Regions from separate parts of the Candidatus Pelagibacter sp. PS_31 genome, predicted to be linked through region 1. Evidence: riboswitches for the same ligand, from Rfam matches in the RefSeq annotation. Region 1 holds a riboswitch; the other holds the start of a gene.

Region 1 (5,553 bases):
ATTGTTACCGTATCAAAAAATTCATTTGAATAAAGTTCATAACCAGATTGCTTTAGTTTATCTGCAAAATTTTTAGTTAATTGAGAGACACTTTCTGCAATTTTTTTAATTCCTTGTGGACCATGATAGACAGCATAAGCTGCAGAAACTATTGCTAAAAGTGCCTGTGCAGTACAAATATTACTTGTAGCTTTGTCTCTTCTTATATGTTGCTCTCTTGTTTGAAGGGCAAGTCTATATGCTTTTTTTCCATGTCTATCTACTGACACACCTACTATTCTGCCTGGCATAGATCTTTTATATTCATCTTTTGTAGCAAAAAATGCTGCATGGGGACCACCATAACCCATTGGAATTCCGAAACGTTGTGAGCTACCAACAGCAATATCGGCACCTAACTCAGCAGGTGTTTTTAGTTTAGCAAGTGCTAACAAATCACATGCTAAAACAGCTTTTCCATTAAATTTATGTATTTTACTAATAGCCTCACTTGGGTCTTTAATATCTCCAAGAGTTCCTGGATATTGAATGATACCACATATAATATCTTCTTTAATATCTTTATCTTCGTCACCAACTATTATTTCTAGGCCTAAAGGTTCAGCTCTTGTTTTAATAACATCAATTGTTTGAGGATGACAATTTTTTGAAACAAAAACTTTTTTAGATTCAGACTTAGATATTCTATAACTCAATCCCATAGCTTCCGCTGCAGCTGTTCCTTCATCTAAAAGAGAGGCATTAGCAATATCCATTCCAGTAAAGTCAATTATCATTTGTTGAAAATTTAATAACATTTCCAATCTTCCTTGTGCTACTTCTGGCTGATAAGGGGTATAAGAAGTATACCATCCTGGATTTTCTAAAATATTTCTAAGTATTACATAGGGAGTATAAGTTCCATAATAACCCATTCCTATAAAGCTAGAATAAATCTTATTTTTTTTAGAAATATCTTTTAATTTTCTAAGTGCTTTATATTCAGAATTTGGATCACCAATATCTAAATCATCTTTAAGAAGAATTTTTTCTGGTACAGTATCTTTTATTAAATCATCAAGATTTTGGTATCCCAACTCTTTAAGCATAACATTTTGTTCATCAATAGATGGACCTATATGTCTTTGTATAAAATCTTTTTGAGCATTCTTTAACATTTAACTACCACTTTCTTTTGAAAATTTTTCGTATTCTTCTTTATTCATTAATGAATCCATTTCAGACTTATCAGTAATTTTTAATTTAAAAAACCATGCTTCATTTTCTGGATCAGAATTAACTTTTGCAGGATCGTCAACAATGGCTTGGTTATTTTCAATAATTTCTCCAGATACAGGAGTATAAATATCACTTGCAGCCTTTGTAGATTCTACAACTCCAGCATTGCCATCTTTAACTACTGAAGATCCTATTTCTGGTAACTCTACGAAAACAATATCTCCTAGCATTTCGGTTGCATGTTGTGTAATTCCTACAACAGCAGTGTCTCCATCTAACTTTATCCACTCGTGTTCTTTAGAATATTTTACTTCACTCATTTACTAGCTCCTTTCACATAACTTTTTTTATAAAATGGCAAATTACTTATAATTGCCGGATATTTTTTTCCTCTCACTTCTAAAAAAACCTTAGTATCAATTTTAGAAAATGAATTTTCTACATAACCCATTGCAACTGGGGCCTGAACACTCGGTCCAAAAGTTCCACTTGTAATTTCTCCAATATTTTTATCATCCTCACTAAATATTGAAGTTTTTTCACGGGCTATAATTCTTCCTTCTGGCTTAATACCTACGCGGATTTTACTTACTCCTTTCTCTATTTGAGATTTAATTTTTTCGCATCCAATAAATCCACCCTCAAGAATTCTTTTTTTTGATATCGCCCATTTTAAATTTGCTTCTACTGGGCTTTTATTAATATCCATGTCATGACCATACAAACAAAGTCCCGCCTCCAGTCTCAAGGTATCTCTGGCACCTAATCCAATTAAATTAGCCCCTTCATCTATGAGTTTTTGCACAAACACTTCTGCGTTCTCATTTTTGATCGATATCTCAAATCCATCTTCACCGGTATACCCTGATCTTGTGATATAAACTTCTTCTTTAAGATAATTAAACGTATCACCATTCATAAATTTTAGATCTGATACTCCATTGATTATCTTTTCTAGTATTTGGACTGCTTTAGGACCTTGAATTGCTATAAGCGATAGCTCTTCACTTAAAATCATTTCATACTTATCTTCTAACAATTTAGTTAAAAGTTTAAAATCTGTATTCTTACAAGCAGCATTTAATACAATGTTAAAACCACCTTCAACTTTTGTGATAATTAAATCATCATAAATTCCTGCTTCATCATTCATTAAAAAACTATATTTGGATTGATTTAATTTAGCCTTACTCAATTCAGCTGGAAAAATTTTTTCAAGATCTTTTGCCAACTTATCATCTCCTTTAATGAATAACTGACCCATATGGGACACATCAAAAATACCTGCATTTTCTCTTGTACTTTTGTGTTCCTCAATAATTCCTTTAGAATATTGAATTGGCATTTGATACCCAGCAAATGGAACAAACTTAGCTCCATGCTTTTGATGTAAACTGTAAAGTGCGGTTTTTAAAATATCCATATTAACTTACTGTACCCATCTGTATGTTTGCCTGAGAGTTTTATTCCGTCGGCGAGAACTTAATCTCTTTCCAGAGTTAATATGTTACGGTCCTTTTGCCTGAGAGATTCCTGGGTGGTTGCTCCTTCGGCGCTACGATTGTTTGTAGTCTCTCCCGTATATAAGAATAATCTACCAGATATGTAACAGAGTCAATTAATAATTTTTTCTTTTTTATTTGAAAAAAGTAGTGAGTAAAATTGCAATAATACAGCAAAAAGAATTACTCCTCCTCCGATTAAAGTAAATAAAGAAGGTCGTTCAGCTGCAAATAAAAAGGCCCACATTGGTCCCAACACAGATTCGGATAGCATGATTATACCAACCATTGCAGATGGTGTACTACGTGCACCCATAGTTATAAATATAAAACCAAATCCTACTTGGAAAAAACCTGCTGTAAAACCTAAAAATATATCATGTGAAGAAATCATAAGCTTCTCAGATAATAAAAATCCAATAAAGCATGAACTCACACCAGCTATAAATTGAGCTGGCACCATGTCAACTGTAGGAAATTTTCTAACAATTATAATTAAGACTGCAAATGTAATTGGCATGCTAAAAGCCGCTAAGTTTCCAGACATCTCTCCCGGTGATAAAGAATTACCTACCATTAATAGGACACCCGTAATTGCTAAAATAATTGAAGCTAAGGTAATAGATGAAATTGTTTCTTTTAAAAATAAATAACCAAATATTGCTAAAAAAAGTATTTGTGTCGAAATAATAAAATTAGTATTGGCAACAGTTGTATTATACATCGCAAAGACGTACCCACAAAAACCAAATGATAAAATAACTCCACCAATAAGTCCTGGTAAACCTGAATCGTAAAACGCTTTAAATAATTTTTTTTTATAAGTAATTATTAAAAAAAGTAAGACTGTAAGCGAAAAAAATAAAGATCTCCAAAATAATATTTGCCATAAGGTTGATCCTTCAAATGATTTAACAATCAAGCCTCCAAAACTTAAGCAGCAAGCTCCCATAAAAACTAATATAGGACCTGGAATTTTATTAATTACATTCATTTAAATATTTATTTGTATCCTCTGTGTATGCTTTAAATATATTCTGAGCTTCTTCAAGACTTACTTCCTTAAAATTTATAATAGTGCCTGGTGTTAATTGACCTACTCGATCTAAGTCTGCTGAAATAACAACACCTATTTTGGGATATCCACCTATAGTTCCGTGATCAGACAACATTACAATAGGGTTTCCATCAGCAGGTACTTGTATTACTCCTTTTACAAGACCTTCAGATTTTATATTAGAGCTAACAATGTTTTCTAACTTAGGACCACTAAGTCTAATGCCCATTCTATCTGCTAATTTTGTAACTGAAAATTCTTTGTTAAAAAAATTATTTTGAGCCTCTTTTGAAAAATAATCAAAATTGGTACCTTTAATAACTCTAATTATATTATCTGGAACTTCTTTATAATCAATTTCTATTTCTTCAATTTTTTTAAAATCAGAATTTTTTATAAAAATTTTATCTTTTATAGAATATTTTTTTCCATTATTTGGACCAACATTCGCCTTGGTATTTATAGAATAACTATTCCAAGTTTTTTTCAATTCTAAACCCCCACTAATTGATAAATATCCATAAGCAGTATTTTTTGTTGATATTAAATCAATTTGATCTTCGTCTTCTAAAATATAGTTTTTATAACAAACACCATTTTCAATGTTTGAATTTTTTCTAATTATCTTGAAAAGCACATCCCCAGTAACACTAAGATTAATTTTCCCATTTTTTAATTTTAGAAGTGGACCCTGATAAGCAAATTCAATAACAGCTTCATCTAAATTATTACCAACTAACTTATTGCTTAGTTTATAATTTCTTTGATCAATTGCCCCACTTACAGTAATACCCACATAATACATGTGATTTCTTCCTCTATCCTGAATCGTTGTGTTAACTCCTGATCTTATAATTTCAAAATATGAACTACTCATTCCAGTCTAGATACTCCTCCTTAGAAATTTGATAAAAGATCACTTTATTGCCTGGTTTAATTAAGGTTGGATCTAATAAATTTGATTTATCAAAAACCTTTTTTGGCGTGTTGCCGATAATATTCCAGCCACCAGGGCTTTCAAAAGTGTAAATATTTGTAAATTGTTCGGTTATGGCAACAGAGCCTTTTGGAACTTTTACTCTTGGCGTTTCCAATCTATCGCATCTGATACCTTTATTAACATCTCCTAGAAAAGGCATACCAGCAATAAATCCTGTCATGTAGCAAAAATATTCTTTACCAAAATATAGTTCTAATATTTTATCTTTATTTATATTCAATTTTTTAGTTAGCCTCAAAAAATCTAGTCCATACTCATCATCACAACAAACTGGTATTCTAATTTTTTGATTATTATCTTTAATATCTCTACTAATAGTTAAACCTTCTATAAAATTTTTAATTTTTTTATAGTTGGTTATAGATAAATCAAAATTAATGATTAATTTATTATAAGAGGGTGTTAAATTAATTATTCCTTCAATTTTTTTATCTTTTATTAATTTTGATATATGGTGAAAATAATCTATGACATTTCCATTTATTTTTTCATTAACTTCTGAGCCAAAATCGCAATATACCGCTGCATCACCAAGATTTGATATATTTTTAACCATGCCATGTTATACTAGAGAGTAAAGAGTATGGAAATTAATATCAATTGTGATTTAGGAGAAAAATCTAAGTTTCATTCTATCGAGAATGATCCAGAATTACTCAATATTGTAAATTCTGCCAACATTGCATGTGGTTACCATGCAGGTGATGAACAAACAATGGAGATGGTTATTCAAATTTCAAAAAAAAATGGTGTTAGTTTGGGTGCCCATCCATCAT
Region 2 (5,553 bases), 560 kb from region 1:
TTGGATGGTAATAATTTTTTATTGAATGATGAAGAGTTTAATAAAATTAAAGATCTTTCAGAAAAAGTTAACAATGAGACCCTAATATTATTTTGGCAATTTACTATTAAAACACTTGAGGAGCTTGATATTGTTTCTAATCAACATTTATCAATGGAAATGTTCTTAATTAGATTAATTCATTTAAAAAGCATTAAACAGGAAAGTGACAAATATAAAGACGATAGCAAACTATTATCTGAAAGTGAAAACCAAACATCTTTTTACCCAAAAAAAACAAACGAAGATATCTTTGGAATAAAAGATAAATCTGAAACAATAGGGCAAATGAAAAATATTGTTCAGGAAAAAGATATCAAAGAAAAAGAAAATAATAACATTGAAACAAATACCAGTCTTATAAATTCATTTGATGATCTATTAAAAGCATGCTCTTCTAAAAAAGAGATTAAATTAAAATATGAATTAGAAAAAAATGTTAACCTTGTAAGTTTTGAGAACAAAAGAATTGAAATTTCATTTAATGAAGATTTAGATAAAGATTTTATTAAAGATCTTTCAACAAAACTTTTTGAATGGACCAATGAAAGATGGATTATAAGTCTAAGCAAAACTAAAGGACAGCCATCTAAAAAAGAAGAAGAAATTAATGAAAAAAAAGAACTGATAGAAAGTGTAAAGAACTCCTCAATTTATAAAGATATTTTAAAAAGTTTCCCTGACGCAGAACTTATTGATGTTAAACCTAGAAAAGAAGATTAAAGAATGACTGATTTTACAAAAATTTTAGATAAAGCAAAAGAATTAGAGGCTAAAATGAAAGAGAGCCAAGAAAAAATAAAGAACATTCAGGTAGAAGGAACGTCTGGTTCAAATTCTGTAAAGGTTACTTTAAATGGTGAAAATGAAATGATCAAAATTGACCTTTCAGACGAAATATTAAAGGAAAATAAAATTATAATCGAAGATTTGATAGTGGCTGCCCATAATAATGCAAAATCAGAATTAAAATCTAAGACATCTGAAGAAATTTCTAAGTCTACAAGTGGATTAGGTATTCCTGGTTTTAAATGGCCGCTTTAAGAATATGCAAAATATTAATGAGATAGAAGAGTTAATTAAATTAATTTCAAAACTTCCTGGCTTAGGTCCTAAATCTGCAAAAAGAATTGTTTTAAAACTTATTAATAATAGGGATGAACTTGTAAAGCCAATAGCAAACACTTTGGCGCAAGTTTATAAAAATGTAATTAGGTGTCAATCTTGTGGTACTTTAAAATCTAATTCATTAGGCTGTAACAATTGTGAAAATTCAAAAGAAAAATATAATAAAATATGTGTAGTTGAAGACATTGCAGATCAATGGTCAATTGAAAATTCAAATATCTATAAAGGCTACTTTCATATTCTTGGTGGCACCATTTCTTCTGCTGGCCAGAGAAAAGAAGACCTTTTGATTAATTCATTAGTAGAAAGAGTTTCAAGAGAAAATATTGAAGAAGTTATACTAGCAACAAGTGCAACAGTTGAAGGTCAAACTACCGCTTATTACATAGAGGATAGTTTAAAAAAAACTTCTACTAAGGTTACAAAACTTGCTCAAGGACTTCCTGTTGGTGGCGAAATAGAAAGTCTCGATGATGGAACTTTATATTCAGCTTTTAAAAACAGAACTGGAATTAAAACTAATTCTGACTAGATTTCTTTAATAATCGATTTAGATGTAATAACGGTTCTGTGTAACCCGAAGGTTGCTCTTTACCTTTAAAGATTAAATCACAAGCTGTCTTAAAAGCAATTGATTGCTCAAAATTTTCAGACATCATTTCGTAGCTTCCTCTTCCAGAGCGAGTATAGGCACCATCATTTTTATTTTGATCATCAACAATTTTTGCCATTTTTTTCATTACTTCCATAACTTGTGATTTTGTACAAATATCGTGATGTATCCAATTAGCTATATGTTGAGAAGAAATTCTTAAAGTGGCTCTATCCTCCATCAAACCAACATTATTAATATCGGGTACCTTTGAGCAGCCAACTCCATGATCTATCCATCTGACGACATACCCTAAAAGAGTTTGTGCAGAATTGGAAATTTCGGAGTTAATTTCTTCCATTGACCAGTTTGGTCTATCTGCTACAGGAATTGTTAACAAATCATCCAGTTTTGCAGATTCTCTTTTTTGAATTTCTTTTTGTTTCTCAAAAATGTTTATTTCATGATAATGAAGAGCATGAAGAGCTGCCGCTGTAGGTGAGGGAACCCAAGCACAATTTGCACCAGCATTTAGATGGCTAGTTTTTTGTTCCATCATCTCTCTCATTTTGTCCGGCATAGCCCACATTCCTTTGCCAATTTGAGCCTTACCAGAAAGACCACATTGAAGACCTATGTCTACATTATTATTTTCATATGCCCCAATCCATTTAGAAGATTTCATATCACCTTTTTTAATCATAGGACCAGCTTCCATTGAAGTATGCATTTCATCACCAGTACGATCTAAAAAACCAGTATTAATAAAAAATACTCTATTTTGAAGTGTCCTAATGCACTCTTTTAAATTAGATGAGGTTCTTCTCTCTTCATCCATAATTCCAATTTTACAAGTGTATTTTTCCAATCCTAAAACTTCTTCAACTTTAGTAAAAATTAAATCAGTAAATGAGGTTTCATCAGGACCATGCATTTTTGGTTTAACAATATAAATGGAACCAGTTCTAGAATTACCTTTTTTTTTAATATCATGAAGGCAAGCTGCTGAAGTTATAAAGGCATCCATAATACCTTCTGGTATTTCAGAACCATCTTTTAAAGTGATTGCTGAGTTAGTCATAAGGTGTCCAACATTCCTTACCAATAATAAACTTCTTCCATGTAGCTTTAATCCTTTTCCATCTTTAGAAATATAACTTCTGTCGGGATTTAATTTACGCTCATAAGTCTTTCCATTTTTTTCAAAAGTTGATTTCAAATCACCTTTCATAAGTCCAAGCCAATTACGATAACAAATAACTTTGTCATCAGCATCTACTGCAGCAACACTATCTTCATTATCACAAATAGTTGAAACTGCAGCTTCAACAATAATATCACTAATTTTAGCAGGATCTTGTTGAGCGCTAAAAGCATTTGGGTCTATAATTATTTCTATATGAAGATTATTATTTTTTAAAATTATTGCTGATGGATCATTGGCCTCTCCTCTATGACCAATATATTTATCTTTATTTTTTAAAGATGTTTTATTACTATCTTTTAATACTACTAAAGAGCCATTATCAATTTTAAAGCCTGTAATATTATGCCATTCAAAATTTTCTAGAGGAAAATATTTTTCTAAAAAGTCTCTTCCATATTTTATAACCATTTCTCCTCTTAAAGGATCGTATCTTTGAGTGGCACTATCCTCAGATTGCTCGATTACATCTGTACCATACAAACTGTCATATAAACTCATCCATCTAGCATTAGCTGCATTCAGTGCATACCTTTCATTCATGATTGGAACTACTAATTGAGGTCCAGCAATACTAGTTATTTCTTCATCAACATTATTTGTTTTGATCTTAAAATCAGGGCCTACTTCTTTTAAATAATCAATTTCTTTTAAAAATTTTTTATACTCTTCTAGATTGATTTCATTTCCTTTATTTGCAATATGCCAATCGTCTATTTTTTTTTGTAAATCTTCTCTTATTTTTAATAGCTCTTTATTTTTTGGGGCTAGCTCATGAACTACTTGGTCGAAGCCTTCCCAGAATTTTTCAGAAGAAATATTTGTATCTTTAAGCAATTCTTCATTAACGAAGTTTAGCAACTTATTAGAAACTGATAGATTGTGTATTTTTGTATATTGTTCTTTCATAGCACCCATTTTACCCCATCTGTATTTTTGCCTGAGAGTTTTGCTCCATCGGCGAGATAAATCTCTTTCCAGAGTGTTATGTTTGATATCGGTCCATTTGCCTGAGAGTTTCCGGGGTGGTTGCTCCTTCGGCGCTATTATATAATAGTCTCTCCCGATATTGATTAAGACTATCTCTTAATAGAATTATGTCAAATATAAATTATTTCAAACATTTTATTGCCTTTTTTCTTATTTAATTAATAATTAAACAATCATATGAAAAATTATTTAAACTTTGAAGCAGACATTAAAAATTTAGAGATAGAAATAGACAAACTTAAAGACCCTTATAATCAAGATGGTCTTTCAGAAGTAGATACAAAAAAAATTTCTGAGTCTCAAAAAGAGATAGATAATAAGCTACAAGAGATTTACTCTAACTTAGACCCCTGGCAAACCACTCTAGTTGCAAGACATGAAGATAGACCTAAAGCAAAATTTTTTATTGATAATTTATTTGAAGATTTTATCCCATTATCAGGTGATAGATATTATGGAGAAGACAAATCCGTATTAGCAGGATTTGCAAAATTTGATGAAAAATCTGTGTTAGTTATTGGTCAAGAAAAAGGGGACAGCCTTGAAAGCAGAATTGAAAGAAATTTTGGAATGATGAGACCTGAGGGTTACAGAAAAACAATTAGATTAATGAAATTAGCAAATAAATTTAACATACCGATAATTTCTTTTATAGATACGCCTGGTGCTTACCCTGGTGTAGGAGCAGAAGAAAGAGGTCAAGCAGAGGCAATTGCAAAATCAATTGAGTGCTGCATGTCCTTAAACGTCCCAACTCTTGCAATTGTTATTGGAGAAGGTGGATCAGGAGGGGCTATAGCACTTGCTTCATCTAATAAGGTAATCATGTTAGAAAATGCAATTTACTCAGTAATATCTCCAGAAGGCTGTGCCACCATTTTATGGAGAGATCCTAAAAGAACTTTAGAAGCAGCAAAAGCTATGAAATTGTCTTCAAAAGACCTCTTAGAACTAAAAGTAATTGATGAAATTGTCCCAGAGCCAATTGGTGGTGCCCACAGAGATAGAGACCTAATATTAGATAACGTAAGAAAATCAATTGAAAAAAATTTGAATGAATTTTTTAACATGAGTGGAGAAGAAATTTTTAATCATAGAAAAAATAAATTTTTAACTATTGGAAGATCTAAAGGATTCGTAAATCAATTAGATGATCTAAGTAAACTCAGCATGAAAGAAAGTAAGGTTAATTTATTTATTAAAAACTTCTTTAAATCGAAGTTAAATTTAGTAGTTTTATTTGGAGTAATAGTTTTATTGGGCTATTTTATATTTTCTTTATAAGGCCCCACAACAGTTTTTAAACTTTTTACCTGTAGCTTCACATTTCTCATTTCTTGAAATCTTTTCATTTTTTCTTTGTATTAGTAAACACTTTGGATCGTTAGATGTTTCTTTTTTTAATGGTCTTGAAATACTTTCACCAGGTTCTTGAACTATTTTTAAATTAATTAAAATTGTAACAAAATCCATTTTCAATTTATTCAATAAGTTTTCGAAAAGAAAAAAAGCTTCTTTTTTATACTCAACTAATGGATCTCTTTGACCATAAGATCTTAGGCCAATAACTTGTCTTAGTTGTTCAAGATACTGAATATGT

Evidence for each region. Region 1 has a riboswitch for glycine ahead of gcvT (glycine cleavage system aminomethyltransferase GcvT). Riboswitches for the same ligand answer to the same signal wherever they lie in the genome.
Region 2: linked by a shared signal. The riboswitch ahead of AC5SLN_RS00555 (malate synthase G) and the one ahead of gcvT (glycine cleavage system aminomethyltransferase GcvT) in region 1 are both predicted to bind glycine.

The regions. Positions count from the first base shown of each region.
Region 1 covers NZ_CM182069.1:859,080-864,632, forward strand. The annotation lists gene gcvP (aminomethyl-transferring glycine dehydrogenase) at 1-1,157, opposite strand, end outside; gene gcvH (glycine cleavage system protein GcvH) at 1,158-1,538, opposite strand; gene gcvT (glycine cleavage system aminomethyltransferase GcvT) at 1,535-2,641, opposite strand; glycine riboswitch at 2,719-2,808, opposite strand; gene AC5SLN_RS04625 (DMT family transporter) at 2,833-3,714, opposite strand; gene AC5SLN_RS04630 (5-oxoprolinase subunit C family protein) at 3,701-4,654, opposite strand; gene AC5SLN_RS04635 (5-oxoprolinase subunit B family protein) at 4,647-5,333, opposite strand; gene AC5SLN_RS04640 (5-oxoprolinase subunit PxpA) at 5,361-5,553, shown strand, end outside.
Region 2 covers NZ_CM182069.1:101,367-106,919, forward strand. The annotation lists gene dnaX (DNA polymerase III subunit gamma/tau) at 1-762, shown strand, start outside; gene AC5SLN_RS00545 (YbaB/EbfC family nucleoid-associated protein) at 766-1,083, shown strand; gene recR (recombination mediator RecR) at 1,088-1,699, shown strand; gene AC5SLN_RS00555 (malate synthase G) at 1,686-3,881, opposite strand; glycine riboswitch at 3,952-4,039, opposite strand; gene AC5SLN_RS00560 (acetyl-CoA carboxylase carboxyltransferase subunit alpha) at 4,131-5,237, shown strand; gene secA (preprotein translocase subunit SecA) at 5,232-5,553, opposite strand, start outside.